Gemmatimonas phototrophica: one gene and its partner. The protein of the gene in region 1 interacts with the protein of each later gene in a pairwise test. Links are inferred from orthologs where the notes say so. Each region holds a gene or a part of one and is shown in the gene's direction. Other genes may lie near its edges.

Region 1 (15,236 bases):
GCCGGCATGTTCGCCTGGCGCAGTTACGAGTCCATCGGCAATCGTGGTCTTGCCGCTGATGGCCGCCGTGTGCAACTGAGCGGGAACGACAATTTCATGCGCAAGGATGCTGGCGATGTGGTGTCCAGCTTTCTCAAGAAGATCGAGCCGCCTACCGGCACCGAGTCGTACGACAGCGCACTCAATCATTTCCGCACCGCCGTGGGCGCCGATTCCACCAACCTGCGCTTCAGTCGTCATTTGTACATGACGCTCGCGGCCAAGGATCGGTGGGAAGAGCTACTTAGCGTCGCGTCGCGCCGCAGCGCGCAATTTCCGGTGGATTATCAGGCGCGGCTGGCGCGCGGACTCGCGCTGCACCGGCTCCGTCGCTTTGCCGACGCCAAGGCCGCATTTGACTCGGCGCTCGTGCTCATGGACGACGCCGAGGCCGAGCGCCTTACGCGCTTCACTCGGCTGTTGCGCCCCAAGTCGATGGACAAGCGAACGCCCACCACCGACTCGGCGCAGTTCGCGTCGTTGCCCGCTGAGCAGCAGCGTGGCCTCGAAGCCATGTACTGGCTCATGAACGACCCGCTTACGCTCACGGCAGAGAACGAGCTGAGGCTGGAATTTCTGGCGCGCGTGACCTACGCCGACTTCCGCTGGACGGATGAGGAGATGGAGTTGCGGGGAGCCGACACCGACCGGGGTGATATTTATGTGCGCTACGGTCCCCCCAAAGTGGAGATCACGTCCGCCGGCAACACATGGACGTCGAGTGAGTTTGCGGCAAACGCCACACTCATCTGGGAGTACCCGACCGCAGTGTTCTTTTTTGATCTGGTGCCGTCGTTCAATACGGCCAGGATCGCGCGCAACGATCAGGATTACGTGAACCGCGTGCGCGACGCGTTGCCCGCGACGTTCGACAACATCGCCACCACGAACATGCTCGACACCATACCAGTTCGCGTGGCGCGCTTCCGGGCCGGTGGCGATTCACTCGATGCGGTCGTGGCGGCACGTGTTCCTCTGGATTCACTGGTCCGCAACACCCCGCTGGACCGGGTACCGGTGGATTTCGACTTCCGCATTTTCGACCAGTTCGTGCGCGTTCAGGGGATGGAATCCACGCAGGGGTCGTATGCCCCCGATTCGCTGACCGAACGGGAGCGGCGCACATGGACGCGCCGATTGGGCCCGGGGATCAATGTGGTACGCGTGGAAGCGCTGCAGGCCGATACGCGTCGCGCGGCCCGTGGCACCGTGCGTCTCAACCCTGTGGCCACGACTGGCTTTGCCATGAGCGATGTGCTGCTGGGCTCCAAGCCGGCGTTGGCCGACGGCAAGAACGCCGCGGGCAGCTGGAAGGATGTCGTGACCACGCCGAGCGTTGGGGCCTTCGACAAGGGGTCGTCGGTCGGCCTCGTGTGGGAGCTGTACGAGTTGACCGCCAAGCAGGGGAATGGCCGCTACCGGGTGGCCATTTCGGTGGAACGAACCGAGCGCGGTGGCCCGCTGGGCTTTGGTGTGCGGGTGTTGGATGGACTGGGCAAGGCCGTTGGTCGCCCCCAGCAGTCGCGAGACAAGTTCACCATCAGCTTCGACCGCACCGCGGCCGCGTCGCCAACGCTGGTGGACTATCTCTCGCTGGATATGAGCGAAGCCCCGAGCGGCCGTTACAAGCTGCGTGTGGAAATATCGGACCTGGGGTCCGGGAAACGCGTTTCGCGGGATACGGAGTTTTCCATTCGTTAATGTCCCGGGAGGGACGGAAACACATCCGGGCGGGACGAAAACGAGCCGAGCCGTTGCGCGGCGGAGCCGTTTCGATTGTCTTTCGCAGCTTCTATGACCCTCCCGTCCGATTCCGTGGGCGTTTCGCCACCGAAAGGTGCCCGTACGTCCGACTATGACTACGAGCTTCCCGAAGCTCGCATTGCCCAGCGGCCCGTTGAGCCGCGCGATGCGAGCCGGTTGCTCGTGGTCGATCGTACCACGGGAGGGGTGTCGCATCGCACGTTCCGCGACGTGCTGGGGCTGATTCCCGAGGGGGACGCGATTGTCCTGAACACGACCAAAGTGTTCCGCGCGCGCCTGCTGGGGCATCGTGAGAGTGGTGGACCGGCCGAAATTCTGTTGCTGCGTCCGGCCGAGGGCCACGCCGACGGAGTGCACTTTGAAGCCATGATTCATCCGGGCGGCAAACTGCGCCCGGGGCGCGTGGTCACCATCGCCGATGGCTTCAAAGTGGAAATCGTGGATACCACGCCGCGTCGCACGCGCATCGTGAAGCTCCACACCGATGGGGATCCGCTCGCCGCCATTGAGACGCATGGCCACGTACCGTTGCCGCCGTACATTGAGCGGGCGGACGAAGCGGGCGACGTGAATCGGTATCAGACGGTGTATGCCCGGGAAGCCGGATCCGTGGCAGCGCCGACCGCCGGGCTGCACTTCACCGACGACCTGCTGGCGCAGATGCAGGCCAAGGGCGTGGAACGCGTGAATGTGCTGCTGCATGTGGGCGCGGGCACCTTTCGCCCGGTCAGCGACGAGGACCCGTCGCAGCACCTCATGCACGACGAATGGTGTGAGGTGACCCCAGAGGCCGCCGACCGCCTGAATGCCGTACGGGCCCGCGGCAACAAGATCTGGGTGGTGGGCACCACCGGCGTGCGCACCCTCGAGACGGCCACCGATGCGCATGGGATCGTGCAGCCATACACCGGCGACACGAACATCTTTTTGCGCCCGCCCTACCAGTTCCGCGGCGTTGACCATCTCATCACCAACTTTCACCTGCCCAAGTCCACGCTGGTCATGCTCGTCGCGGCCTTTGCCGGCTACGAGCAGACCATGCATGCGTACCGGGTGGCGGTGGAGAACGAGTATCGGTTCTACTCGTACGGTGATGCGATGTGCATCATCTGACGTGTGGGGTGTACCACGGGCCCCGTTGAACTGCATTACGAGGACTGCTTCGATGTCGCGGACAGGGCGTCCAAACGAGGACTGGTTCCGGCATGAGTCAGGCGGCGTACTGCTGCGGCCAGTGTGTTCAATCTTTAAAAATGTTGAACTGGCGGAGGTGGAGAGTGCCGGTCGCTCACACCGTCGCCGTCCTCGGTCAGACGCCCTGTCCGAATACACGGACCAGTCCTCGTAATGCCGTTCAGCGGTGCCAGCCCAAGCACCGGTGCGAATCGCGAGCCGGGTTGGAACTGCCAACCGAGGACTGCTCCGATGTCGCGGACAGGGCGTCCAAACGAGGACTGGTTCCGGCATGAGTCAGGCGGCGTACTGCTGCGGCCAGTGTGTTCAATCTTTAAAAATGTTGAACTGGCGGAGGTGGAGAGTGCCGGTCGCTCACACCGTCGCCGTCCTCGGTCAGACGCCCTGTCCGAATACACGGACCAGTCCTCGTAATGCCGTTCAGCGGTGTCAGCCCAGACGCCGGCAATAGTGGAACGCCACAAGCCACCGCACGGCCCAGGCAGTGTATTTTCCGGCGTGTCCCACTTCTCCTTCGAAACCCAACACACTGACGGCCACGCCCGGGCCGGGGTCTTTCACACCCCGCATGGCCCCGTGGAAACGCCGCAGTTCATGCCTGTTGGCACGCTCGCCAGCGTGAAGTCGCTCGATCCCGAAGACCTGTCGCGGCTGGGCGCCACCATGGTGCTGGCCAACGCGTACCACCTACGCCTGCGGCCAGGCGATGAGCTCGTGCGCACCATGGGTGGCCTGCACCAATTCATGCAGTGGTCCGGGCCCATGCTCACCGACTCCGGGGGGTTCCAGGTGTTCTCCCTGGAGGGGCTGCGCACCATCCAGGAAGAAGGGGTCGAATTCCGCAGCCACCTTGACGGGTCGCTGCAGCAGTTCACCCCCGAATCGGTCATGCGCATTGAGCGCAATCTGGGCGCTGACGTGATCATGCAATTCGATCACGTGGTCCCCGGGCAGTCGCCGCACGACCTGGCCAAGGTGGCCATGGAACGCAGCATCCGGTGGCTCGACCGGTGCCGGATTGCCTTTGACGAACTCCAGGCCACCGATCTCAGTGCCCCCACCCCCGTGCAGGCGCTCTTCCCCATCGTGCAGGGGGGAATTCATGCCGACCTCCGCCGGGCGTCCGCCCAGGCCATTCGCAACGCGGGGGATTGGGTGGGGTACGGCATTGGCGGCCTGTCCGTGGGCGAAGCCAAGCCCGACATGTACGCCATGCTGGACGTGGTCAACGAGGAGCTGCCCACCGACCGCCCCCGGTACCTGATGGGGGTCGGCTTCCCGGAGGATCTGGTGGAGGGGGTGGCCCGCGGTGTGGATGTCTTTGACTGTGTGGCCCCCACCCGGATGGGCCGGACCGGGGCCTTCTTTACCAGCACCGGGCGCCGGAGCATCAAGAACGCCCAGTGGCGGACTGACCCGGAGCCGCTGGAGGTGGGGTGTACCTGCGCCGCTTGTACCCGCTTCTCGAAGGCCTACATCCGGCACTTATTCGTGGCCGAAGAGATTCTCGGACTCCGCCTCCTGAGCCTGCACAATGTACATTTCCTTGTCGCGTTGATGCGCGACGCCCGGGCCGCCGTCCAGGCCGGCACGTTCGAGGGCTGGAGCCGTGACTGGCTCGCCCGCTACCACTCCAGAAAGACCGCCTCATGACCGCTTCCGTCATTGCCAGCTTCGCACTTCTGCAGGGCGCGCCTACCCAGGCCATCCCGCAGATGATTTTCATGTACGGCGCGATCTTCGCGATCTTCTACTTCGTGCTCATCCGCCCGCAGCAGAAGCAGCGCAAGTCGCACGAGGAGCGCGTGAAGACGCTCAAGAAGGGCGATGAAATCGTCACCGCCGGCGGCATTGTGGGCGAAGTGCTGCACATCGCTTCACAGGGCAAGGACGGCGCCGCCACCCTGGCCGATCGAATCACGATCAAGTCGGGTGAGAGCAAGCTGATCGTCGAACGCGGCCGTATTGCCGCGGTTGGCGGTGGTACCCCCGCCGCGTAAGCGCTCGGTTCCATGGCCCGTCTCGATATTCACGTCCTCGGCTCTCCCATCCTGCGACAGGACACCGAGCGCGTTACGCAAATCACCCCGGAGCTCCGCCGTCTCGTGGACGACATGTTCGAGACGATGGAAGCCGCCAAGGGTGTGGGGCTTGCCGCGCCGCAGGTGGGGCGCAGCGAGCGTCTGTGTGTGGTGGACGCCGACGACACCCGGCTGGTGGTCATCAACCCGGAAATCGTCAGTCACGACGGCGGGCTGGTGAAAGGCGAAGAAGGCTGCCTCTCCATTCCCGAGATCTATGCCGACGTCAGCCGCCACGCGCGGGTGACGGTGCGGGCGCAGGACATCGATGGGGTGTGGTACGAAATCGAAGACGCGGCCAATCTCCTGGGCCGCTGCCTGCAGCACGAAATCGATCACCTGCACGGCAAACTCTTCACCGACCGACTCAGCCTGCTCAAGAAGCGATCGGCCATGAAAGAGTGGGACTACGAAAAGTCCAAGTATCCGAAAAATCTGCGCGTGCTTCCGGTGGGCGATCTGCCCCCCGAGAAGGGCGCCGCGGGCTCGGACGCGTAAGGCGACGCGGCCCCGTGAGAATTCTCTTCTGGGGCACGCCAGACTTCGCCGTGCCGCCCCTCCGCGCCCTTCTCGGTGAAGGGCACGACGTGGTGGGCGTGGTCACCCAGCCCGACAAACCACGGGGACGCTCGCGCACGCAGCTCGACCCGTCGCCGGTCAAGGTGGTGGCGCTCGAAGAAGGCCTTCCGGTGCTGCAGCCGCTCAAGCCGCGCGGCGATGCGTTCATGCAGCAGGTGCGTGAGCTGGCGCCGGACATCTCGGTTGTGGTGGCCTACGGGCACATTCTGCCCAAGGCCGTGATCGATCTGCCGCCACACGGCACGCTCAACATTCACGCGTCGCTGCTCCCCGAGCTGCGTGGCGCGGCGCCGATTCAGGCGTGCATCCTGCAGGGCATGACGGAGACGGGCGTCACCATCATGCAGATGGTACCAGCGCTCGACGCGGGTGACATGCTGCATGTGGTGCGCACCCCCATTGGTCCGGACACCACCTATGGGGAACTGCACGACCAGCTGGCGGAGATGGGAGCGCTGGCCATTGTGCAGGCACTGACGCTCATCGAGGCGGGGGTGTCGCGTGCTATTGCGCAGGACCACGCGCTCTCCACGTACGCCTCCAAGATCGATCGTTCCATGGCGCGCCTCGACTTTGCGCAGCCGGCCGCGCTGGTGTCGCGCGTGGCGCGCGCCTTTGATCCGCGTCCGGGGGCGTATGCGTCCCTGAAGGGACAGGATGTGAAGTGCTTCGGGGTGCGCGTCGTGGGCGATGGCAGCGATGCCGCATTGGACGAACCTACGCAGGCCAGCCCTCCCGGCACCGTGCGCAGCGCCGGCGACGACGGGTTGCTGGTACGCTGCGGCGTGGGCGCCGTGCGATTCATGGATGTGCAGCCCAGTGGCAAGCCGCGCATGACGGCCGCGTCCTGGGGCCGTGGCCGTGGTGTGGCGGCCGGCGATCAGTTTGACGTCGTGACGCCGGACGCGTTGCCGTGAGTGTCGTGAAGCGGCCGTACCAGGGCGAACAGAAAGGCCCCGATGTGACGGAGTCACGCACCGCAGCGGCCAACATGCTGGCCGACCTGCGGGCGGGGCAGCTGCTGGATGGCGCCTTCGAAAAGCGGACGCTGGCCCTCGACGCGCGCGATCGTCGCTGGGTGCAGGAGTTGGTGTGGGGGATGCTGCGCAGTCGCGGCCGACTCGACGCCATTCTGGCCGACCGCGTGCGCGGCGGCATTGCCAAGATCGATGTGGACGTGGCCGATCTGCTGCGACTGGGCACCTATCAGCTGCTCAGTATGGGGAGCGTGCCGCCCTACGCCGCCATTGGGCAGATGGTGCAGCTCACCAAGCAGCGGCACGGTATTGGAGCCAGCAAGCTGGCCAACGCCGTATTGCGGCGCATTGACCGGGAGCGGGCCACCATTGAGCCAGCCACGCCCTCGGATGCCCTGGAAGCGCTGGCGCAGCAGTACTCGCATCCCCGGTGGGTGGTGCAGCGGTGGAGTGAGCGCTGGGGCATGGAGGAGACGCGGGCCCTGCTCGACGCCAACAACGCCGCAGCCAGCATTGTGGTGCGTCCGTACGGTGTGGTGCGCGAACAGCTGGAGGCCATGCTCGATGGCGCTGGCGTGGAAACACACGAGGTCCCGCGCGTTGCCGATTCGTTGCGCCTGGCCACAGGGGTGGCGCTCACCGAACTGGGCGCCTTCAAGCAGGGCGCCCTCTACGTGCAGGACCCGGCGGCCACGTTGGTGGTGCAGTACGCGCATGTGGCCGAAGGCAGCACCGTGGCCGACCTGTGCGCCGCACCGGGGAGCAAGGCGCTGGAGCTCTCGCGCCGCGCTGGCCTGGTGCTCGCCGCCGATCGGAACATGACGCGTGTGGATCGCATGATGAACGGCTTTGGCCGGTTGGATGCCGAGCGGCTGCATGTGCTGGTGGCCGATGCCAGGCACCCCGCCATCACCCCGGTGGAAGCGGTGTTGGTGGATGTGCCCTGCACCGGGACTGGCACCTTTCGTCGGCACCCGGATGCGCGGTGGCGGTTGCAGGTGAGCGATTTTGCGGTGCTGGGCGCATTGCAGAAGCAGATTCTGCGCGCCGCCGCGACGGTGGTGAAGCCGGGCGGCTTGCTGATCTACAGCACCTGCTCACTGGAGCTCGAAGAGAACGACGAACAGGTGCAGCAGTTTCTGGCCGCACACCCGGAGTTCACGCTGGAGGCCCCGGCCCCCGGCGTGGTCCCCGACGATGTGCTCGACGGTGGGTATCTGCGTGTGCTGCCGCATCGCCACGGCTTTGACGGTGCCTTTGCCGCGCGTCTCCGGAGGAGTGCCTGATGGCTACCACCAAAAAGACTACGACCAAGGCGACGAACGGCGGCCGCCGCGCCGGAGCAGCAGCGTTCAAGCTGTGGGGCATTCGCGCCCTCATTGCCATCGTGGCCGGTGTCTCCATTGGCGCCGGCGCCGGCGTGATGACCGTGAGCAAACTCGAGCCGGGGCGTGGCACCGGTGTGGATTCGCTCGCCGTCATGCTCGACAGCATTGCCAAGGGGCGCATCCCCGAGCCGACGGCTCAGGAGCGCTCCGCCGAAGCCAAACGCAAGGCCGACAGCGTGAGCAGCGAGGCGGAAGCCCCGCCGGTTGAACTCACTGCCGTGCCGCAGGTAACAGACATGGAAGAGGGCGCCGCCCGGAACGCGCTCCTCGATGCCGGACTGCAGGTGGGAGAAGTGCAGTTCCAGGCGTCGTCCAAGCCGGCGGGCACCGTGCTCGCGTCCATGCCCCTGGCCGGAGCCCAGGTCGCCCCGCAAACACCGGTCACCCTCGTCCTCAGTGACGGGCGGACCGGCACCGATACGTTGTCCAGACCCTCGTCCCCTTTCGCCCCATGAACGTTCGCATCGCCCCGTCCGTCCTCAGCGCCGACTTCCGGAAACTCGGCGACGAGATTGCCATGTGTGAAGCCGGCGGCGCCGACTGGATTCACGTGGATGTCATGGATGGTCGGTTCGTGCCGAATCTGTCGTTCGGCGTGAAGGTCATTGAAGCCGTGAAGAAGTCCACCACCAAGGTGGTGGACGTGCATCTCATGGTGCTGGAGCCGGAGAACTATTTCGAAGACTACGTGAAGGCGGGCGCCGATGTGCTCACCATTCACGCGGAAGCGGCGCCCCATCTCGATCGTCAGCTCGCGCGCATCAAGGAACTGGGCGTCAAAGCCGGCGTGGCACTCAATCCGGCCACTCCGCTCAGCGCCATCGAAGAAGTGGCGCACATGCTCGACCTGCTGCTCATCATGAGCGTCAATCCGGGCTACGGCGGCCAGAAGTTCATCGACTACTCGGTGGACAAGATCGAACGCGCGCGCTTCCTGCTTGACCAGGCGCAGAGCCCCGCCGTGCTGGAAGTGGACGGGGGCATTTCGCGCGACACCATTCACCGCTGCTGGAAGGCGGGGGCCGACACGTTCGTGGCCGGCAACGCCGTCTTTGGGGCAGCACATCCGCAGCAGGAAATCGCCGTGCTGCGCAACCTCTGTTCGGAAAGCGTATGACCGCGAAACAGCAGTGGATGGTGGTGCTCGGCATCGTGGCCTTTCTGGTCGGCGGCGCCTTCACCGCATCGCATTTCCTCAAGGACGAACTGACCAACGTCACCACCGGCTCTGATGCGCCGGGCTTTGCGGCGTCCACCGTCGATGCGACGCCGCAGATGAAGTCGCTCAGCAATTATCGCGGCGAAGTCATTCTGCTCAATATCTGGGCCACCTGGTGCGGTCCGTGCCGTGAGGAGATGCCGGCCATCGAGCGCCTGCACCAGGAGCTGGGGGGTAAGGGACTCAAGATTGTGGCGGTCAGCGTGGACAACGCAGGCGAAGAACAGAAGATCCGTGACTTCGTGAAGGAGTTCGGCCTGAACTTCGAAGTGCTGCACGACGCCTCCGGATCCATTCAGGGCATTTATCGCACCACTGGTGTGCCGGAAACGTTCATCATCGACCGCGAAGGGGTGGTGCGGAAGCGGCTCATTGGCCACACCGATCTTACCCTGAACTACGACGGCAACAAGCGTCTGCTCGAGCAGCTGCTCGCGCAGCCCAAGTCGTAACGCCGCACCCGTTCGCGTGCGCATCCTCGGCATCGAAACCTCCTGCGACGAAACGTCGGCCGCCATCGTGCATGGCACCCCCGACGCCATGACGCTGGAGTCGCTGGTCATTCTCTCGCAGGACGTGCATCGCCTCTTTGGTGGGGTGGTGCCGGAGATTGCCAGTCGCCAGCACCTCACCGGCATTGTGCCGGCGGTAGAAACGGCGCTGCGGGATGCGCAGGTGGAAATGCCCAACGTGGACGCCATTGCGGTGACGCACGCGCCAGGGTTGGTGGGAGCGCTGCTGGTTGGCACGAGCTACGCCAAGGCGCTTGGCTTGGCCTATGGCAAGCCGGTGGTGCCCGTGCACCATCTCGAGGGGCATCTGTTTGCCACGCTGCTGGAGCATGGGCACGCGCAGCCCCCGTTCACCGCGTTGCTGGTGAGTGGGGGCCACACCCTGCTGCTGGATGTGCCGGCCTGGGGGCGCTATCAACTCCTGGGACAGACGCGCGATGATGCCGTAGGCGAGGCCTTTGACAAGGTGGCCAAGCTGCTGGGGCTCCCGTATCCCGGCGGCCGTCCGGTGGAACAGCTGGCGGCGACCGCCCCGAGTCCATCGCATGGGCATCCGCACCAGTTTCCGCGCCCCATGTTGCGGCGACGCGCGGTGATCTCCGACGACGACTACTTCGACTGCTCGTTCAGTGGACTCAAGACGGCGGTCCTGCATGCCGTACGTCACGCCGAGCAGGCGGGTGATCTCGAGGGACAGCGGGCCAGCATTGCGCGCGGCTTTCAGGACGCGGTGATCGAGACGCTGGTGGAGAAGGTGTATCGGGCGGCGAAACTCCGACGTCGCACGCGGGTGGTACTGGGCGGTGGCGTGGCCTGCAATGGCGCGCTGCAGACCGCCATGCGGGAACGCTTTGCCGGACGCGGGGGCGAGGTATTTGCGCCATCGCCCCGGTTGGCCACCGACAATGCGGCCATGATTGCTGCGGCGGGGCTGTTTCGCGCCATGAAAGGGGAACACGCCGATCCGGCCATGACCGCCACGGCGTCGTTACCGATCCCCGGGATTTTTTCAGGTAAGTTTTGACGATGCTTTTTCCCATACAGCACCACCCCACGGTCTTTCACCTTGGCCCGCTGGAACTCACCGGCTTCGGGCTGGCCGTGCTGGCCGCGTTTGCCATTGCGCAGATCGTCTGTCAGCGCGAGCTGTGGCGACGAGGCCATGACCGCGAGGCCGATGCCATTCCCGATGTGGTGATGGCGGCGCTCATTGGTACGCTCATTGGCGCCAAGACCTACTACGTGGTGCTCACCGGCGACCCCGGCGCGTTCTTCAGCCGCGGCGGCTTCGTGTTCTGGGGCGGCTTCATTGGGTCGGTGGCGCTCTGCTGGGCCACCATCAAGTACAAGAAGCTCAATTTCCTGCGTATCGCCGATGTGGCAGGTATTGCCATTGCGGCTGGCTACGCGGTAGGACGTACCGGCTGCTGGGCCGTGGGCGACGACTACGGGCGCCCTTTCAACGGGTTCTTCGCCACGCAGTTCCCTGAGGGCGCGCCCCCCAGCACGGTCGCCGTGATGAGCTCGCAGTTCGGCGTCGATTTTCCGGCCGGCACGAACCCGACCGATGTGGTGGCCGTGCATCCCACCCAGCTGTACGAGACCATCATGGGATTCATCATGTTTGCCATCCTGTGGCGGTTCCGGAAGCACACCCACAAGGACGGCTGGCTCTTTGGCGCCTATTGCATCGCCGCCGGTATCGAGCGCTTCATCGTCGAGTTCTTCCGCGCCAAGGACGACGCCCTCACGATTGGGCTGACCACGGCCCAGATCATCGCGCTGACGATTGGCTCGATCGGGGTGGCGCTGATGGTTGGACGTCGGCGTAGCGTGTAACGGCAACCGCGGTTCGGGTTTAGACCTGCCACTGCAGTTCTGGACTGCCACCGCAGTTGTGGACCTCCACTGCAGTTGAGGTGCACCGCAGTTGGGGTCTGTATGGAAGCGCCCGCCGGCTTTGCCGGGCGGGCGCATTCCTTTGGTGGCTTCCTTACGACCACTGCAGTGGCTGGTACATCAACCACCAAGAACGTGCCGCCCAGGCGAAGCCGGGCGGCACGTTCCGCAGAAACCCAAACCGCCGTGCTCCTCAACTGCAGTGGCAGTCCACACCTGCAGTGGCTGTCCAAAGACTGCCGTGGCAGGTCCAAACCCGAACCGCGGTTGCCGTTCCCCGAACCGCAGTTGCAGACCTCTATACGGTATCAATGCCGACCACCCAATTCCCCATTGCGGGAATCGCCCGGTCTCGTGTATACTCCAATATCACCCCTGAGAACCATTCTCAACTAGACACGTGCGCTCGGCTTCCCTCCCTACGCTCCAGCCCGCTGACCTCGCTCCGCGCACCACGTGCGCATTGAGCGCTTGTCGCGCCGGAACCCGCGCCACCGTCATTGATATCGAGTGCTCCGGTGATGAAGCCTGTCGCCTCCGCGCGCTCGGCCTCTGTGAAGGCACCGCCGTCAATATCATCGACGCCCGGGACTCCATGCTCCTCGAAGTGCGCGGGACGCGCCTCGCGCTCGGCTCCGCCCTCACTGCGGGCATCACCGTCCAGCCTGTCTCCGCGCGCGCCTGACGCGCACGACGGCGCTGATTGGCCCCGTGTCGCGATCCTCCAGCGACACACGCTCGCAACCCCGTGACGACTATCCAACCTTCCCCGACCGACAGCACCACGCCGGTCGCGACTGAAGCCCGTCACGACGGCCGCCAGGAGCTGCTGCGGGTCGCCATCATTGGCAACCCCAACACCGGCAAGACGACGCTCTTCAACGCCCTCACCGGGCTGCGCCAGCGCGTCGGCAACTTTGCCGGTGTCACCGTCGAGCGAGTCGAAGGCGGCTTCAAGGGCCCCGACGGCCGCCGCATTACGGTCCTCGACCTGCCCGGGAGCTACTCGCTGTCCGCCGGGTCGCCCGATGAACAGGTGGCACTCGAAGTGCTCCTGCACCGGGACGCCGACCGGTGGACCCCCGACGTCGTCCTCGTCGTCATCGACGCCGTCCACCTCGAGCGCAATCTCTTTCTCGCCAGTCAGGTCCTCGAGCTCGGCATCCCGGTCGTCATTGCGCTGAATCAGTTTGATGTCGCGCAGGACGAAGGGATTGCGATCGATGTGCCGGAGCTCATTCACGAGCTGGGCGTGCCCATTGTGCCCACCGTGGCCAAGCGCGGCGAAGGACTCGATCCGCTCAAGCGGGCCCTGATTACCGCCGCCTCCCTCCCGGCCCCGGCGCGCAAGTTTGTGCTCCCTGCCGACGTGGAAGACGCCCTCGCGCCGCTCAAGAGCTGCCTGGTGGAGGCCGGACTCACGCCGACTGCCGCCGGGATGGAAGCGCTCCGGCTGCTCAGCGTCAGCAAGAGTGAACCGCATCTGGTCACCGTGCCCCAGCTGCAGGTGCAGATCCAGGATGCCATGGCCACGCTCAAGAACCGCGGGTTCACCCCCAATCGCCTCGAAAGCGAAGTGCGGTACGCGTGGATTGCGGGAGTCATTGAACGTACGGTGTCCCGCCCTCGCACCATCAAGCAGAACCTCAGCGATCAGATTGACCGCATCGCCCTGCACCGGGTGCTTGGGCCGGTCATCTTTCTCGTGCTCATGGCGGTCGTCTTCCAGGCGGTCTTCTCCTGGGCGACACCACTCATGGACGGCATTGAGGTGCTCATAGGTGCGCTGGGTGGCGCGGTGGGTGACCGCATGGCCGACGGCGATCTCAAATCGCTCGTCGTCGATGGCGTGTTTGGTGGCGTGGGTTCGGTGCTGGTCTTTCTGCCACAGATCGCCATTCTCTTCGCGTTCATTACGCTGCTTGAGCACTCGGGGTACATGGCGCGCGCGGCGTTCCTCATGGATCGCATCATGCGCACGGTGGGGCTGCACGGGAAAAGCTTCATTCCCATGCTCTCCGGCTATGCCTGTGCGGTGCCGGGGGTGATGGCGACGCGTACCATTGAAGATCCCAAGGACCGCCTCGCCACCATCATGGTGGTGCCACTCATGAGCTGTTCGGCGCGGCTCCCCGTGTACACGTTGCTCATTGGTGCGTTTGTCCCCGCCACGTCGCTCATTCCGGGACTCACGCTGCAGGGCGCCACGATGCTGGGCATGTATCTGCTGGGCACGGTGGCGGCATTGGCGGTGGCCGCCATCTTCAAGCGCACGCTCCTCAAGGGGCCCGTGCGCCCCATGATTCTCGAACTGCCCCCCTACCGGTTGCCCAGCGCGTGGTCGCTGCTGGTAAGTGTGGCGCAACGCTGTCAGCTGTTCCTGCGCCGCGCCGGTACCGTCATTCTGGCGCTCAGCATCGTGCTCTGGGCCATGGCCACCTACCCCAAGTCGGCCGTGGACGCGTCACTCCCCGCCGAAGCGCAGCAGGAACAACAACTCGAACACTCCGTCCTGGGGCAAATCGGGCACGCCATTGAACCTGTAGTGCGCCCGCTGGGGTACGATTGGAAGATTGGTGTCTCCATCGCTGCCTCCTTCGCCGCCCGTGAAGTATTTGTGTCCACCATGGGCACCATCTACGGCGTCGGCAGCGAGAACGAAGCGGCACTCACGGAGAAGCTGGTCGCCGAAACCAACCCGGTCACCGGGCAGCGCGTGTACACGCCGCTGGTGGCCATTGGCCTCATGGTGTTCTACGTGTTCGCTCTCATGTGCATCAGCACGGTTGCCGTTACCGTGCGCGAGGCCGGTGGCGGCGCGCTCGGGTGGAAATGGGCCACGATTCAGTTCGGCTACATGCTGGTGCTCGCGTACGTTGCCGCCTGGATCGTGTACGCGGGCGGTACCGCCCTTGGCTGGGGAGGCTGAGATGGAAACGATCGTGGTTGTCCTGATCGTCGGCGCAGCCGCCGCTTTCGTGGGGCGCCGAGCGTGGGCTTCGCTCGCTGCGGCCCGTAAACCCAAGAGCGGATGCGGCAGCGATTGCGGGTGCGGGTGAATGCCAGTTGGACTGAGAACTGACAACTGATACTGATTACTGACAACTCAAACTGAAAACTGACCACTCGCCTGCGGCTCACGAGTTTTCAGTGGTCAGTAGGAGTTTTCAGTTGTCAGTTCGACTTGTCAGTTTGCAGTCTTCGTGCGCTCAACTCTCCCCCACAATCTGCGCAATCTGACCCCACGCCTCGTCGGCGCCCGCAAATACATCGCGCGCCGCCAGTACCCACCGGCGCCAGTCGGCAATGCGGGTATCCGTCGCACCGGTCTGTACCGTCTGACCCGCCAGCCGTAACCGCTCCAGCGCGGCAAACAGCGGCGCCGCTTCATCTTCAATGGCGGCTTCCAGCGCACGCTGTTCGGCGGCGTTCTCCGGCGCGAGCGTCGTGGCAATCTGCGCCGAGGCTGCCGACATGGCCGCGGTCAACGCAGCGCCATCCATGAGCGTGACTTGCCGCGATGGATCGCTCACTCCATGTACCGCCTGCCGCGCCGCGAGCAGCGGCGCGAACCACATATCGTG
Region 2 (15,080 bases), 840 kb from region 1 along the record:
GGCTGCTCCGCGCCGCCGGCGTCAAGGTGGTGTTGCACGGCGACCAGCAACTCGTGTCGGGGGCACCGCGACTCTACGTGGCCAACCACGTGAGCTGGTTCGACATTCCCGCCATGATTGAAGTGCTGCCGCACTACGGTTTCGTGGCCAAGCGGGAACTTGAAAAAATTCCCATCTTCGGTCCGGCGGCGCGCGGGGTCGGAGTCATCTACATCGACCGCGAGAATCGCAAGGCCGCCTTTGGCGCCTACGAAGACGCGGCCCAGAAAATCCAGCAGGGCAACGCCGTGCTGGTGTATCCCGAAGGCACCCGCGGGGGCAGCTACACACTGCGACCGTTCAAGAAGGGCCCCTTTGTGCTAGCCATTGCCTCCGGTGCGCCAATTGTTCCGGTGGTCATTCACGGCACGATCGAGGTGAATCCGCGCGATGAATTCCGCGCGTCACCCGGTACCGTGCACGTCCACCTGCTGGACCCCATTCCTACGGCTGGACTCACGTACGGCGATCGCGAAGCCCTCGCTGAACAGGTCCGCGAGCGAATGGCGCACTGCCTGAACACTGTCTACGGCGTCGAGCCCGCTCTCGAAGAGCGCGCCTCTCGCCCGCCTGCCGTCGTGGAAGCTCACCCGTCCACCGCCTGAGTCAGCTATTCTGATGTATCTGCTCACTGCCGTCTGTCGTACCTGTCGTCTGCCGTCTTTCCGCTAAGCCCAGCATCCACGCTCCCCATTCCAAATACCATGGCTCCCATCGTCTCCGTCTCCGCCCGCGAAATCCTCGACTCGCGCGGCAATCCCACTGTCGAAGTGGACGTCATTCTCGAGACCGGTGCGGCCGGCCGCGCGGCCGTGCCCAGCGGCGCCAGCACGGGTGAGCGGGAAGCGGTGGAGTTGCGCGACGGTGACGCCGCGCGTTACGGCGGCAAGGGCGTGCTGCAGGCGGTGAACAATGTGAACACCGAAATCGCCGAAGCCCTCGAAGGCATGGATGCCACCGATCAGATCGCCATCGACCGCGCGCTGCTCGATCTCGACGGCACCGAAAACAAGGGCCGCCTGGGAGCCAACGCTACGCTTGGCGTGTCCATGGCCGTGGCGCGTGCCGCCTCCATCGAAGTGGGTCTGCCGTTGTATCGCTACCTCGGCGGCCCCATGGCGCGCACGTTGCCGGTGCCCATGATGAACATCATCAACGGCGGCGCGCACGCGACCAACACCGTGGACTTCCAGGAGTTCATGATCATCCCCGTCGGCACCGATTCGTTTGCCGACGGCCTGCGCATGGGCACGCAAGTGTTCCATCAGCTCAAGAAGGTGCTGGTGGCGCGCAAGCTCTCCACCGGTGTGGGCGATGAAGGCGGTTTCGCTCCCAATCTCGGCAGCGACGAAGACGCGCTCAAGATCATCATCGAAGCCATCGAAGCCGCCGGCTTCACGCCGGGGCAGGACATTGCGCTCGCGCTCGACGTGGCGGCGAGTGAGCTGTACCGCGATGGCCAGTACCACTTCAAGAAGAGCGGCGCCGCGTCACGCTCGCCGGAAGCCATGGCCGAGCTGTACGCCGGCTGGCTGGAGCAGTATCCCATCGTGTCCATCGAAGATGGCATGGCCGAAAACGACTGGAAGGGATGGAAGCATCTCACGGAACTGATCGGGGATCGCTGCCAGCTGGTGGGCGACGACCTGTTCTGCACGAACAGCGAGATCCTGGCCAAGGGCATTGAAGAAGAAGTGGCCAACGCCATTCTGATCAAGGTGAACCAGATCGGCACGCTCACCGAAACGCTGGAAGCCATCGAGCTGGCCAAGAGCGCCGGCTACAACTCCATCATTTCGCACCGCAGCGGCGAAACCGAAGACACGTTCATTGCCGATCTCGCCGTGGCCACGCAGGCGGGGCAGATCAAGACCGGCGCGCCGTCGCGCAGCGACCGTGTGGCCAAGTACAACCAGCTGTTGCGTATCGAAGAGCAGCTCGAGGGCTACGCCGAGTATCCCGGCGGCGCCATCTTCGGCATTTAAGGAGCCCGCACGTGGCAGGGAAAAGTCAGAAGCCCGGTCGCGTGCTGGTCCGGCGCCTCGCCTGGGGCGCCGGTGCGGTGTTCGTCCTCTGGGCCTTGGTGGAGGGGGGCGAATACGGGACCACCGACCTGCTGGCTCAGCGGGAGGAGAAAGCGCAGCTCGAGGCCGATCTCGGGCTGCTGCGTGACACCGTGGCGGCACTTGATGCGACGCTCAAGCAGGTGAGCACCGACGACTTCACGATGGAACGCATTGCGCGTGAAGAGCACGGGTTGGTGAAGAGCGAGAAGGAGTTGCTCTACTGGATTGACGATCCGTCGCAGAAAGCGCGCGCGGACAGCGTGCGGGCCGATAGTACAACCACCGATTGAGTCGGATAGACGCGCTCGGGGTTGACTCTCAGGGTTTGCCGACTAATATCCCAAGACTGCCGCGGGGTGGAGCAGCCTGGTAGCTCGTCGGGCTCATAACCCGAAGGTCGCGGGTTCAAATCCCGCCCCCGCCATAGCATCTGGCCAGTCCGAAAGGGCTGGCCATTTGCGTCCTGAAATTACCGTCACTGCTCGATGGTAACCGTTTTGGGGCTGGGTAGCTCAGCCGGTTAGAGCGCACGACTCATAATCGTGAGGTCGGGAGTTCGAGTCTCCCCCCAGCTATCGCTGCAAAAAATACGAAGTCTCTCATCAGCGGCTGACTCATCACGAGTCAGCCGCTTTTGTGTTGTGACCGTGAGGCGTGGGCTCGGCCGACCACCAACACCTTCGGGGGGAACGCGCCACTGCCAGAAAGGGAGGCCGTCCAACGCCGACGCTGTAACGGTCCGGCTCGCTAAGTGACGGCCCCAGCAGTACTTCCAAAAAAAGTTGGGACGAATTGACGAATGGTCTGGTACTTTTGACTGGCCCGATCGTATGATGTTTGGGTGTTCACAGTATTCAATGTCTGTCCCATTGCAGCATCGCGTCGCGTTCGCGGCGCGAATACCGGGAGAATCTCCTTATGAGTCAAAAACTGCAGGATAGTCCACACCGACTCGGTGTCACCTTTGCCACCGTGGTGGTTCTGGTCGGCATGGCCGTGCTCGTCACCGACATGCTCCGCGGGGCCGCGCCGCGTGATGTGGCAGCCGTGGGCGCCTACACCGCCGGTATTGCAGCGCTTTGCTACGTGGTCGTCCGGCTGGTGGGATGGGCGTTCGCGGAAGCCATGATTACCACACGCGAACACAAGGCCCGCGGCTCCTGACGCGGAGGGCGGTTTCCGCTCACAACGACCGCCGCACGAAAAAGGCCACCCGGTTCCGGGTGGCCTTTGCCATATCATGTGACCGCTCCGGGCCGGTGCTTACTTCGCGCTCCACTCAGCGGAGAGAAATACCGTACCCCACGCAATGGTGAGCTCACCCTTTTGCACACCGGGCGCGGTAGACGGCACGAGCGTAATGCTGAGGCTCTCCATCCCGTGCATGAGCGTGCTGGCCTTGAGCGGAATGCGCGCGTAGTCCTTGGCTATGTCATACGCCGCCACGTTCACCTGCGCGGCCCCGGTGGTTTCCTGCTGCAGAATGAGCGTCCAGCCGGTGGTTTCCGGGAGCAGCTGCGCCACGTAGCGGCCCTTGGCCACGTCCTTGCCGCCAATCACCAGATCGGCGTCGGTGGTGAACAGCGTGGCGGCGTTGGCCCCCAAACGCCACACCTTGCCCATGGGGACCAGGCTGTCGGTGAGCAGCTTGCGGCCACGCAGATGCGGCTGGCCATAATCGATACGCACCAACGCCGGCTTGCCGGCGGCTCGCTGGGCGGCGGTATCGGCAAAGGTGAGCGACATCTCGGCAATGGCACGCGTGCTGGGCGCGGCACGACGGGCGCCGGCCTGGGCAAAGGCCGACGTGGCCGTGAGCGTGAGGGCAACGCCGGCAAGCATCAAGGAGCGCATGGAGAGTGTGGGGCGGGAGGGATATCAGGGAACCGCGCCATGCATCGACACGGTCGAGTTATTGGAGATGCTGAACGTTACGGCCGCAACGCTTCCCGCTGCAGTGCCAACTTCACGGCGGCGTAGGCGTCAATAACCCCGCCGGTACGCGACAGACCGGCAAAAGGCGCCTTCTGCCCGTCGCTTCCGGGCAGCGTAACCGTGAGCCCGGGAAACGTCCGTACCGACTGCACGATGATGTCGCGCACCTCGGTCGGCGTGAGCTTGGGGAAATACGTGAGCAGCAGCGCCGCCACCCCCGACACCACTGGGGCGGCCATGCTGGTGCCGCTTTCGCGCTTCACGCCTCCGCCCGGCGCGGTGCTGAGAATGTCTTCGCCCGGGGCAAAGAGATCCACCTGTTGCTTGCCATAGTTGCTGAAGCTCGTGGCTAACGTGCTCGTGCCCTTCCACGAGCTGGCGCCCACTTCCAGCCACAACGACGCGCGGGCATTCGTACCCAGTGTGGGGGTGGGGAACGACGGCACCACATCGTTGTTCTCCCCATCGTTGCCGGCGGCGTGTACCAGCAGTACCCCCTTGCTCTCGGCGTAGCGCACCGCGCTGTCAACTGAAGCTTTGCGTGGTGAGTACGCCTTGCCGAAGCTCATGTTGATCACCATTGCCCCGTTATCCACGGCATAGCGAATGGCGCGGGCCACATCTTCGTCGCGCTCGTCGCCATCGGGCACGGCGCGCACGGCCATGAGCCGCACGTTGGGGGCAATGCCTTGCACGGCGTTGCCTGCCGTTCGCTCCGCGCCAATGATGCCCGCCACGTGGGTGCCGTGCAGCGCATCGGGGCCGGTGACATCACCGGAGCCCACCACGCCCACGGCGCGTGGATAGTACGTGGTGTCGAGGCCGTACGTGGCCTGGTTCTGGTAGGCCTTGAGCGCGTCGGCAATGGCGTCCTCGCCCAAGCCGTTGGCATCAAGGGAGAGCCACGTCTGTTTGGCGTTCGTCTGCGCCGCGTTGGCCGGCGCGAATGCCACCACCCGCGCCCGCGTGAGCGGCCCCGGGCCCATGGCCTGCGTGAGGACTGCGGTTACCTGTGAAAGGGCGCGCTCGATGTTGCGAATCTGGCTGAGCGTGCCGTTCACTTCGGCGCTCTTTTCGAGATACGTGCTTGCCAATGAATCGCAGCGCGCGGCCGATGGCTTGGCAATGCCACGACCCGCCGCCGTTCCGCGGCAGGCGGCATAGATCCGGGTGAGTTCAAACGTTTCCGCACCAACGGCAGCGCCGGTGGGCGTCACCATCAGGTTCCACCCCCAGACGTCGTCGGTGTAGCCGTTCTTGTCGTCGTCCTGCCCGTTGCCGGCCACTTCGGTGCGGTTCTTCCAGAGGCGCGAGCGCAGTGACACGTGCGCCGTATCAATGCCGCCGTCGATCACCGCCACGATCACTTCGCGCTGCGGGGTGCGTGAACTCAGCAGTTCACGCAGCGCCCGTTCCGAGCCCACACCCAACACGCGGTCGGCGTCGTAATCCAGGCGGTGCCAGTCGGCCCGCGCCGTATCCGGTGCCGTGGGCGTAGGCGTGGGGGCCTGCGGCGGTGGCGCGACCGTAATGGGCGGCTGCTGCACTGGCCGCAACGCCGGCTCCGGCGTGGGCGCAGGGGTCGTGGTCGCGCGAGCACAGGCCGACAGCAGCAGCGCCGCAATCACCAGGCGGGGATAGGACGAAACAGAACGAGCGAGCATGGCACACCGGTACAAGGAAACGTGCAGGCGGGACGAAATGCGGTGATCGAGCTGCCATGGAGTCTGGAGGGCTCCGTGGTATTGGGCAATAACGTACACTGCTGGCGCCGAACGGTGCCGACCGCGAGCATTAGCCATGGCCTTTGTTGCGATGGTATGTGCGGTCACCACCGTGCTCTTTGCGCTGTTGTACCAGCGGGAGCGTGCGCGCCGAAAGGGGCAGGGATTGTTGGGGGCGTGGCCTATTCCGGTCATGCCGCTGCCCCAGCTGTCACCGGTCTTTGCCACCGGTCCCTACGGCCCCACGCGGGAAGCGGAGGTGTCGTTCATTGGGCGCGGGCCGCTGGTGGTCCCCGGTGGCACCAGCGATGGCGAGGCGTGGATTCTGGCCGTGCTGGCCACCAAGGCTTCGCGCTGTTTCGAGTTCGGCACCTGTACCGGCAAGACCGCGTACCTCTGGGCCCGCAACGCGCCGGCGCAGGCGCAGGTGGTCACGCTCACGCTGGCGCCAGAGCAGGCGGCTGCCTACGCGCGGGGGGCCAGCGATACCGACGAAGACACGAAGTTTGCGCTGGCCGAGTCGGCGTTTACCGAGTTTCTGTACAGCGGGACCCCCGAGGCGGCGCGCATTACGCAGGTGTACGGCGACAGCAAGACGTTCGATGAGTCACCGTATGTGGCGTGGGCTGACCTGGTGTTTGTGGACGGGTCGCACGCCGAGTCGTATGTGGAGAGCGATTCGGCCAAGGCCATGCGCATCGTGCGGCCGGGTGGGCTGGTGGTGTGGCACGACTACGCCGGTCCCTCCCATGCTCCCGGGGTGTTCACGGCACTCAACCGGCTGGCACAACGGGTACCGTTGCACCGGGTGGATGGCACCACGTTTGTGGTGTGGCGGGCGCCGGTGGTATGAGACGCGCCGCTGCCGCATGGCGCCTGATGGTTTGCGCCTGGCTCTTGCTGTGTGCTCCTGCTGCTGGGGTTGCACAGAGCGCAGCGAGCGGCACCGTGCGCGGCGTGGTGCAGGCCGCGCCCACCAACGTGGCGCTGCCCTATGCGGTGGTCAGTATTCCATCGCTCAATATCGAGCGCTTCTCGGGCGCCGAGGGTCAATTTCTGCTGTCGGCCGTGCCTGCTGGAACGTATGAACTCATGGTTCGGCGCATCGGCTTTGTACCGCAGCGTCAGCGGATCACGGTTGCGGCCAACAGAACCACCACGCTTTCGATAGCGCTCATTCAGGTGCCGGTCCGGCTCACCGGCATGACCGTGCGCCCCACCGACCCGTGTCGCTTGCCGGGACTCCCCGACAGCAGTCGATTCCCGGAGGTCGCACAGCTGGTGGGGTTGCTGCGCGAAAACGCCGCGACGTATCGCACGCTCGTGCGGCGCTTCCCGTTCGTGTATGCGCAGGTGCGCGCGCTGGGTGAGTACGACGATGGCACCATGGCCGTACGCTCCGTAGACACACTCGCCGTACCGGCGCAGCCGACGGTGCGCTATGAACCTGGGCGGGTGGTGCAATCCACGCGCGGAACGATTGCGCGCGAAACGTTCATGGCGATTCCGTCCATCATCGATCTGGTGGATCCGTCGTTCGTAAACAACCACTGCTTCATCTACGCCGGTGCCTCGGTGCAGGGAAACGAGACGTGGTTCCGATTGGATGTGCGCGCCAGCGAACGGCTGCGGACGCCTGACGTACACGGCGCCTTCTTTCTGGACAGTGCGACGGCGCAGCTGCGGCGCATGGAGCTGGAGCTCAGTCGTCCCGAGCGATTGCCGGCCTCGCTGCGTGGCGTGCGCAGTGTGATTGCGCACAGCACGTTCGTGGAAATCGCGCCGGGGTTGTCGATCTTGGAGTCGGTGTGCGCCATCAACTGGCAGAAGCCCCGGCAGGGCACCCGCGTATTTCATGGCGCCGAGTTGCAGCATACGCTGGCTTGGGAGTTCACCATCGCGCCGCCTGATGTGGAGCGAGTGACCGTTCGCACCGGGCCCCCGTGGCACCCGGCCACGCGGTTGCCGGGGGCGTCTTTGCCCTGTGCCGGAGCTGAGCCATAGGCCAGATTGGGGCCGCGGGGCGATTGGCTATCGAGTGGATGCATTGAAGGGCGTCTTGCGCGACCCATGCTGCTGCCATACGCGGCGAGACACGCCTTGCTGCTGCGCCGCTTGTTTGAGCGTGTGCAACGTATCCCGCGCGTGCGTATACGACGCTTCGTGCGGCACAATGGGCCGCGGATAGTCACGACCAATGTGCATACCGTGCATCTGCTGCATGAGCGGCGGTGCGTCCCAGGGGCGCAGCAGGTCGGCGGTCGGAAGCGCCGAAAGCTCCGGCACCCACCGGCGCACAAAGTCGCCCGCGGCATCATGCTCGGCGGCCTGCTTGATGGGGTTGTAGATGCGGATGGTGTTGATCCCCGTCACACCGGCCTGCATCTGGCACTGCATCCAATGAATGCCCGGCTCGTAATCGGTGAAGGCCCGCGCCAACACCAGCCCCGCCGGGCGCCAGTGCAGCCACAGGTAGTGCGAGGCAAAGCTCATCACCATGGCCCGCATGCGAAAGGTGAGCCACCCGGTGGCGTGTACGCTGCGCATGCAGGCGTCTACCAGCGGATACCCGGTGCGCCCTTCGCGCCAGGCATCCAACCGTTCGGCGTCTGGCTCCAGTGACCACACGTTGTCAAAAATGGGCGCGTACGAACGGTACTCCAGCGCCGGTTCCGACTCGAGCTTTTGTATGAAGTGATCGCGCCACTCGATACGCGAGGCAAAACTCACCAGCGACTGCTGCCAGCGCGCTAGCGTTTCACGTTGCGAGAGGTTGCTCGCTGTGCGACCGAGCCCCTTGAGTTCGTCCCGCAATTGGGCGGCGCGACCGCGTGCGGCCTGATACGCCTCGCGCACCGACAGGGTGCCCCACGTGAGATGCGGGCTGAGGCGGCTACAAGCGTCAATTGCCTCGCTGGGGCTGGACATGGCCACGCGATAATGCTCACCGCGTTCCTGCAGAAAGCTGCCGAGCAAACGCTCGGCGTGGGTGCGGCCGCCGGTCTGACGCTCCACCATGCCAGGCACGTGCATTGGCGGAGTTGAAGCGTTGCGCGGGGCCACGAATTGCTGCGGCACCCGCGAGAGTTCGTCCGCGGTGGCCCCCGTTATGCGCAGCGGGGTCGCGGCACGCGGTGCGCGCACGTGCTGCAGCCATTGTTCGTGCCAGCCGTCTCGCGATGCCAGGCGTCGCACCACGCCGCTTCCCTGGAACTCGTGCATCGCGAGGCCGCGCCGCCTGGCCCAGGCGCGTACGCGCCGGTCGCGCGCGTAGCTCGTGCCGTTACCGCACTCCTCGTGGGCGTAGATCGCGGTAATGGGCAACTGTTCGCACAGTGCCTCAAACACATCGGGCAGAACGCCGTGGGGCTCCAGCAGCGGTGCCCCTCGTTCGGCCAGCGCTACGCGCAATTCCTGCAGGCACTCTTCGACAAAGGCGGCGTGTCGAGGGTCGTGATCGGTGGTGGTGAGCAGCTCGGGTTCATGCACATACACCGGCAGTACACGCCCCGCCGCTGCCGCGGCCGCTAAGGGGGCGTGATCATGAAGGCGAAGGTCTCGTTTGAACCAGAGGAGTTGCAGCACAGCACACCCAGCGGAAGGACGGTGCGGAGCGACGTGATGCGCCCCGACGGATCGAACCGGTATTGCACCAGCTGGGAGGGGCCACTGGCACTGGCCACCTGCAGAATGGCCATCACGCGCGCACGGCTAGCGGCCAGAAACCGGGTGGATCCCCCCGTGCCATGAAGCGCCTGCACCTGTTGCAGGTTCCGCTTGGCGGCCAGCGATGTGCGCTGTACGCCATCATCACGCGGGACGCGTTTGGCGAAGCGCTCTTCGTTGTGCACAAAGAGCTCAAGGGCGGTGGCGTCTCCGTTGGCGTCGTGCACGACGGCCAGCAGCGCCGGGCCGTGCTCGCCCGCGTCGCCCAAGGGGAGCGGGACGACCCACGCCGCTTCGTGCGCCCCCAGGACGAATGCCGGCAACGTCTTACGCAGCTGCTCCCAGTGAATACCCATGGCGAGCAGGTGCCCTTGCACCGTGTCGCGGCCACTGAGCGCGGCGGCGAATCGCGAGTTGCCGGGGATGCTGAGTGTCACGTTGGGGTGCAGGGCAGGGCCCGCTCCATACTGGCGCAGCTGCCGTGCCTGCGCGGCGGACCACGGCATCAGGGCCAGGAGCACCAGTGCGGTGAACGCACGCAGACGCCTGACCCAGGATGTGGTGTACTGATGCGGTGTGAGAGACATCGTATTGTATCAGATAGTGTTACAAATTGAGGTGCGACACATCGTGAAAGGTCCTGCGTTGATGCTCAGGCCACGTGCGCTGATGCGCCGCGACAGCTCCGCACGCGCGTCATGACCTCGCGTGACATGGCGTCGACGGTGACTTCGCCGAGGGTGCGCTTGAGCGCCTCTTCGGCTTCCACGTACAACCCATCCAGGTACGAGGCAATCACCGGCGCTACGGGACACTCGGCGCCTACAGCGCTGGCATGGCGGCCAATGAGCGTGCAGGCGTCGTCCTCGACCGCTTCGTACACTGCCCGCAGCGTGATGTCGCGCGGGTCGCGACTCAGCACGGAGCCGCCGCCCGCGCCACGGCGGGTGTCCACAAGGCCCGCACTTTTGAGCTGCCCCAGCACCCGCCTGATGACCACGGCATTCGTCCCGACGCTCTGCGCCAGTTCGTCGGACGTGGCCCCGCGCCCCTCCTCACGTTCGAGGTAGGAGATCATGCCAAGCACATGGGCGGCGACGGTAAGGCGGGAGTTCATTTTTGAATTGTAACTGTATGGGTGACAAATGGCAAATAGGGATCCGGTTGACCACGGCCACACTCCCGTTCGTCACGGATGCCTTGCGTGGCGGCGCCGAGAAGCGAATCATGCGGGATCAGCCCCTGCCATGGAGGACCAAATGCCGGTGGCCAAATCACGAACTCGCGTAGCGCTGCGCGCCTTTGAATCCACGCGGCGGTTTTCGTGGCACGCGTTGGTGCAGCAGGCGGTGGGGGTGAGCGCCGAGCTGCTCATTGTGGTGGGCTTTGTCGCGGCTGGGTGGCTGGAACGTCGCGCATTGGCGAAGGAGCAGAGCCAGCAAGCCGACGAGTCTGTGTCGTTCTTGGCGCCGTTCCGCCGCTACTCGCCGCCGCCCTCTGAGGAGCGTTTGTCATTCGTCGGGCTGGGGGGCGCCGCTGTTTCCGCCACCGGTGAAGTGGCGGTGCCAACCGATCAGGGCCGTCAACCAGTGGCCGTCTCGCAGCAGGGGGCACAGCTGGTTACGGAAACTTCGCCGACGCCGTCGGAGGTCTCGTCGCCGCAAGCGATGACCGAGATTGAAGTGGACTCCACCGCCGCGCTCGACCCCACGGCCGAAGGGCCAGTGTACCCCAAGGCGCTGATGGACGCCGGCGTGCAGGGAGTGGTGTACGCCCAGTTCATCGTGGACAGCACCGGCTACGCCGACACCCTCACCATGCAGGTCCTGGAGATAGTGGACCCGCAGTTCGTGAGCGCCGTACGCGCCGCCCTGCCGCGCATGAAGTACAAAGCGGCGATGTTTGCGGGCAGGCGCGTAAACCAACTGGTGCAACAGGCGTTTGTTTTTCGGATACAACCGTAACAGCGTAACGGCGTTATGCTAGCCGCGTTATGGGTTATCTGGTTTCCATAACGGTGCAACTTCGTAACGGCGTTATGATAACCGCGTTATGGGTTATCAGGTTACCGAGCAACTGCGGACCGGCGGTACCGCTTACCGCGGTAGCAGTACCCGATAACCCGATAACCCGTGACGCCGTTATCATAACGCCCTTACGCCGTAGCGCTTTTACGCTAACCGGTGGCCCATAACGCGGTTATCATACCGCCGTTACGCTGTGCCAAACCGACCCTCTTCAAAAAGCGAGTCCGCGCGCGTGTCTACTCCTCTCGATTTTCTCGAGCATGCTCAGGCTGAGCTGGCGGCCATGGACTACGACGAAACGGCGACGGGGTTGCCGCGTCGTGAGTTCATGTTCCGCTCCCTCGTAGCGGCGGCGGCCAGCACGTTTGGTGTGCGGGCAGCCGGAGCGCAGTCTCCGCGCGCGTACTTTGACGCGACGGCGAGTGTGTGGAGTACCATGCAACCGCCGGTGCAGCAGTCGGCTGTGCCACTGGGTAATGGCGAGGCGCCGGCATTGCAGTTCATGCCGTACCCCGAGGGGACCGGTGCGCTCATGGAAAAGATGGTCGCCAAGTACGGCGTGAATGCGTTCAAGCGCAGCACGTTTACGGTGGAGCCGTTTACGGGTGCGGTGCCAAGCAATCCGGAAGATCTCGCGTTCCTGCCGGCGCATCGAATTGCGGCGCTGATTAAGGCACGCAAGATCACGTCGCGCCAAATCACCGACATCTACCTCGAGCGCATGGAGCGGCTCAACCCCACGCTCAATTGCGTGGTGACGCTCATGAAGGAGTCGGCGCGCGCCGAGGCGGACGCCATGGACAAGGAGCTTGCCGCCGGCAAGTACCGCGGCCCGTTGCATGGTGTGCCGTACGGTATCAAGGATCTGTTTGCCACGAAGAACGCGCCCACGTCGTGGGGCTCGCCGGATTACAAAGACCAGACGCACGATTACGACGCCGAAATTGTGGTGCGGTTACGCAACGCGGGTGCGGTGTTGCTGGCCAAGCTTGCCACGGGGTTGTACGCACAGAACGACTGGTGGTTTGGCGGGCGCACCAACAATCCGTGGAACACCAACATCGGATCGAGTGGCTCATCTGCCGGGCCAGGCTCGGCCACGGCTGGTGGCGTGGTAGCCTTCTCCATTGGCACCGAAACGCAGGGTTCCATTGTCTCACCGGCCATTCGCAACGGCATCAGCGCGCTGCGTCCAACGTACGGCCGGGTGAGTCGTCATGGTGGCATGGTGCTGAGCTGGTCGCAGGATCGTGTGGGTCCCATGTGTCGCACCGCCGAAGACTGCGCGATGGTGTTCAACGTGCTGCACGGTGTTGACCCCAAAGACGCCAGCACGGTGACCACGCCCTTCACCTTCGATCGCAACATCAAGCTCGCGTCGTTGCGCATTGGCGTGGATCCCAACGCGCCCAAGGAGTTAGTGGAGAAGCTCACGGCGCTGGGCATGACCCCCAAGACCATTGGCGCGCGTCCCACGGTGCCGGGCATGGGGGGTGGTGGACTGAACGCCGAGTATGCCGCGGCCTTTGACAGCTTTGTGCAGAAGAAGGCCAAGGAGTTCAACCTCGATCTCAACGCGCTCCCCGAACGCCCGGCCAGTGGCCCGGGGGCCAACGGTCCGTTTGGCAATACACCGCCGGCGCGTCCCAAGGGCATCAACGAAGGGGAGCCCAACCCCATGGCGGCAGCGGACTGGAACCCCCGCTTTGTTGGCGGGCGCAACACCAAGGCGTTTGACTTCATCAACAATCAGCGTCGTCGGCTCATGCTGGTGCAGAAGTGGGGCGAATTCTTGAAGGACCTCGACGGCTTCATTGGCGCGCCCAATGCCGATATTGGTCCTAACGCGCAAACCGGCCATCCCTGCGCCGTGCTGCCATTCAAGTTTGATGTACCCAACTTTGGTGGCGGCGGACCACGCAACAACGACTCCACGCCCGCGCCCACGTACAAGGCGCAGCCCATTTGTGGCGTGATTACCGGCAACCTGTACAACGACGACATCATTCTGTCGGTGGCGCACCAGTTCCAGAAGGCGACGGACTTTCACGCGCGGCGGCCGGCGCTGTAAGGGCGCCGAAACTGCAGGGACGGAACCGCGTAGGACAGATGACGGCAGCCACACAGATGGCAGTTGGGAGTAGGCGTTCCTCCTCACTGCCGGCTGAGTGGCTGCCGTCTGCCGTTCAGCAGTTCCCAAACCCAGCCACACGATGAATTCCCCCTACGCCCCCATCCCCATCTCCAACGCGCATCGTGACCGGGTCACGCGGCTGTTGTCGGCGGCGTTCGCGAATGATCTGCTGAGCATGGAGCAACTCGACCAGCGGCTGGCGGCGGTATATCGCGCACAGACCCCGGCCGAGTTGCAGCAGCTGCTGATGGATCCCAGCGATCCATCGCGGTCACTGGACGACTGGCAGCGCTACTCCACCACCGACTCGCTGGTCCCCGAGCGCGGGGTCGCCGTGGCCGTGATGGGCGGCTTTGGGGTCAAAGGCGGCTGGATGGTGCCTCGGCATCTCAAAGTGTGGGCCGTCATGGGCGGCGGTGAGCTCGACCTGCGCGAAGCGCGCTTCTCGCCGGGAGTTACGCACATCGAGATTGTCGCCTGCATGGGCGGTGTGGAACTCACGCTCCCCGAAGGCGTGCGTGTGGAGGTCGTGGGCGGAGCGTTCCTGGGCGGTTTTGAGCACAAGGCCGGCACCCCTATTGAAGACCCCGAGGCCCCGGTGGTGCGGGTGAGTGGGGTGGCGATCATGGGAGGCGTGGACATCTCCCGCATGCGGCGCGAATACAAGAACGAGCGGCAGTACCTCGCCGCACTCGCGCGGGCCACGGAGATCCAGCGGGGGCGTTGACGGGTTAGTGTTCCACAGCGAGGCTTTGGGGTAGCGACACCTGCCATCTGGGTGGCTGCCGCCTGCCGTCTTGCTGTGAGCCCTCCACCACCGCCTGCCCCCCGCACCAATGTCCCAGCACCCGCTCCCCAGCCGCCACGCCATGCAGGGCCCCGAGCGCGCGCCGCATCGCGCGTTCTACTATGCCATGGGGCTCACGAGTGAAGAGATCGCTCGGCCGCTGGTCGGAGTGGTCTCCAGCTGGAATGAAGCGGCACCGTGCAACATCTCGCTCAAGCGCCAAGCCGAGGTGGCCAAGCGCGGTGTGATTGCCGGCGGTGGCACACCACGTGAGTTTTGCACCATTACCGTGACCGACGGCATTGCCATGGGTCACGCGGGCATGAAGGCCTCGCTGGTGAGTCGCGAAATCATTGCCGACAGTATCGAACTCACCGTGCGCGGACACTGCTACGACGCGCTGGTGGGCATTGCCGGCTGCGACAAGACGCTCCCCGGCATGATGATGGCCATGGTGCGCCTCGATATTCCAAGCGTGTTCCTCTACGGCGGCTCCATTTTGCCGGGGCGCTACCAGGAGCGCGACGTTACGGTGCTCGATGTATTCGAGGCAGTGGGCTCGTACGCGGCAGGCAACATGTCGCTCGAAGAGCTGACCGCATTGGAGAAGGTTGCGTGCCCCGGCGCCGGCTCCTGCGGCGGACAGTACACCGCCAACAGCATGGCGTATGTGTCAGAGGCCATGGGGCTCGCATTGCCTGG

What was found.
Region 2: the proteins of rpe (region 1) and eno interact in binary tests that used the Escherichia coli proteins (3 or more experiments, as listed by UniProt). The link is inferred for Gemmatimonas phototrophica from one-to-one orthologs.

What each region holds. Positions count from the first base shown.
Region 1 is NZ_CP011454.1:948,605-963,840, reverse strand. The notes cover bases 7,307-10,306. They hold rpe (ribulose-phosphate 3-epimerase), read left to right. Parts: upstream 7,307-8,473; coding sequence 8,474-9,139; downstream 9,140-10,306. Other genes in these bases: tsaD (tRNA (adenosine(37)-N6)-threonylcarbamoyltransferase complex transferase subunit TsaD), read left to right, coding at 9,710-10,306; GEMMAAP_RS03965 (TlpA disulfide reductase family protein), read left to right, coding at 9,136-9,693; GEMMAAP_RS03975 (PASTA domain-containing protein), read left to right, coding at 7,920-8,477; rsmB (16S rRNA (cytosine(967)-C(5))-methyltransferase RsmB), read left to right, coding at 7,307-7,920. In the rest of the region: GEMMAAP_RS04010 (GWxTD domain-containing protein), read left to right, coding at 1-1,740; tRNA preQ1(34) S-adenosylmethionine ribosyltransferase-isomerase QueA, read left to right, coding at 1,834-2,916; tRNA guanosine(34) transglycosylase Tgt, read left to right, coding at 3,496-4,650; preprotein translocase subunit YajC, read left to right, coding at 4,647-4,997; def (peptide deformylase), read left to right, coding at 5,010-5,576; fmt (methionyl-tRNA formyltransferase), read left to right, coding at 5,480-6,574; more of rsmB, read left to right, coding at 6,580-7,306; more of tsaD, read left to right, coding at 10,307-10,777; lgt (prolipoprotein diacylglyceryl transferase), read left to right, coding at 10,780-11,592; GEMMAAP_RS03950 (FeoA family protein), read left to right, coding at 12,053-12,337; feoB (ferrous iron transport protein B), read left to right, coding at 12,401-14,581; GEMMAAP_RS21275 (FeoB-associated Cys-rich membrane protein), read left to right, coding at 14,583-14,711; GEMMAAP_RS03940 (hypothetical protein), read right to left, coding at 14,862-15,236. UniProt on the Escherichia coli protein: Catalyzes the reversible epimerization of D-ribulose 5-phosphate to D-xylulose 5-phosphate.
Region 2 is NZ_CP011454.1:1,793,545-1,808,624, forward strand. Bases 40-2,883 are described here. They hold eno (phosphopyruvate hydratase), read left to right. Parts: upstream 40-743; coding sequence 744-2,024; downstream 2,025-2,883. Other genes in these bases: GEMMAAP_RS07450 (lysophospholipid acyltransferase family protein), read left to right, coding at 40-644; GEMMAAP_RS07460 (FtsB family cell division protein), read left to right, coding at 2,036-2,395. Outside these bases: more of GEMMAAP_RS07450, read left to right, coding at 1-39; GEMMAAP_RS07475 (hypothetical protein), read left to right, coding at 3,024-3,269; GEMMAAP_RS07480 (DUF2911 domain-containing protein), read right to left, coding at 3,369-3,959; GEMMAAP_RS07485 (S8 family serine peptidase), read right to left, coding at 4,037-5,704; GEMMAAP_RS07490 (class I SAM-dependent methyltransferase), read left to right, coding at 5,841-6,617; GEMMAAP_RS07495 (carboxypeptidase regulatory-like domain-containing protein), read left to right, coding at 6,614-7,768; GEMMAAP_RS07500 (cryptochrome/deoxyribodipyrimidine photo-lyase family protein), read right to left, coding at 7,796-9,349; GEMMAAP_RS07505 (hypothetical protein), read right to left, coding at 9,292-10,017; GEMMAAP_RS07510 (Rrf2 family transcriptional regulator), read right to left, coding at 10,083-10,547; GEMMAAP_RS07515 (energy transducer TonB), read left to right, coding at 10,696-11,394; GEMMAAP_RS07520 (amidase), read left to right, coding at 11,690-13,528; GEMMAAP_RS07525 (DUF1707 SHOCT-like domain-containing protein), read left to right, coding at 13,671-14,318; ilvD (dihydroxy-acid dehydratase), read left to right, coding at 14,428-15,080. UniProt on the Escherichia coli protein: Catalyzes the reversible conversion of 2-phosphoglycerate (2-PG) into phosphoenolpyruvate (PEP). It is essential for the degradation of carbohydrates via glycolysis.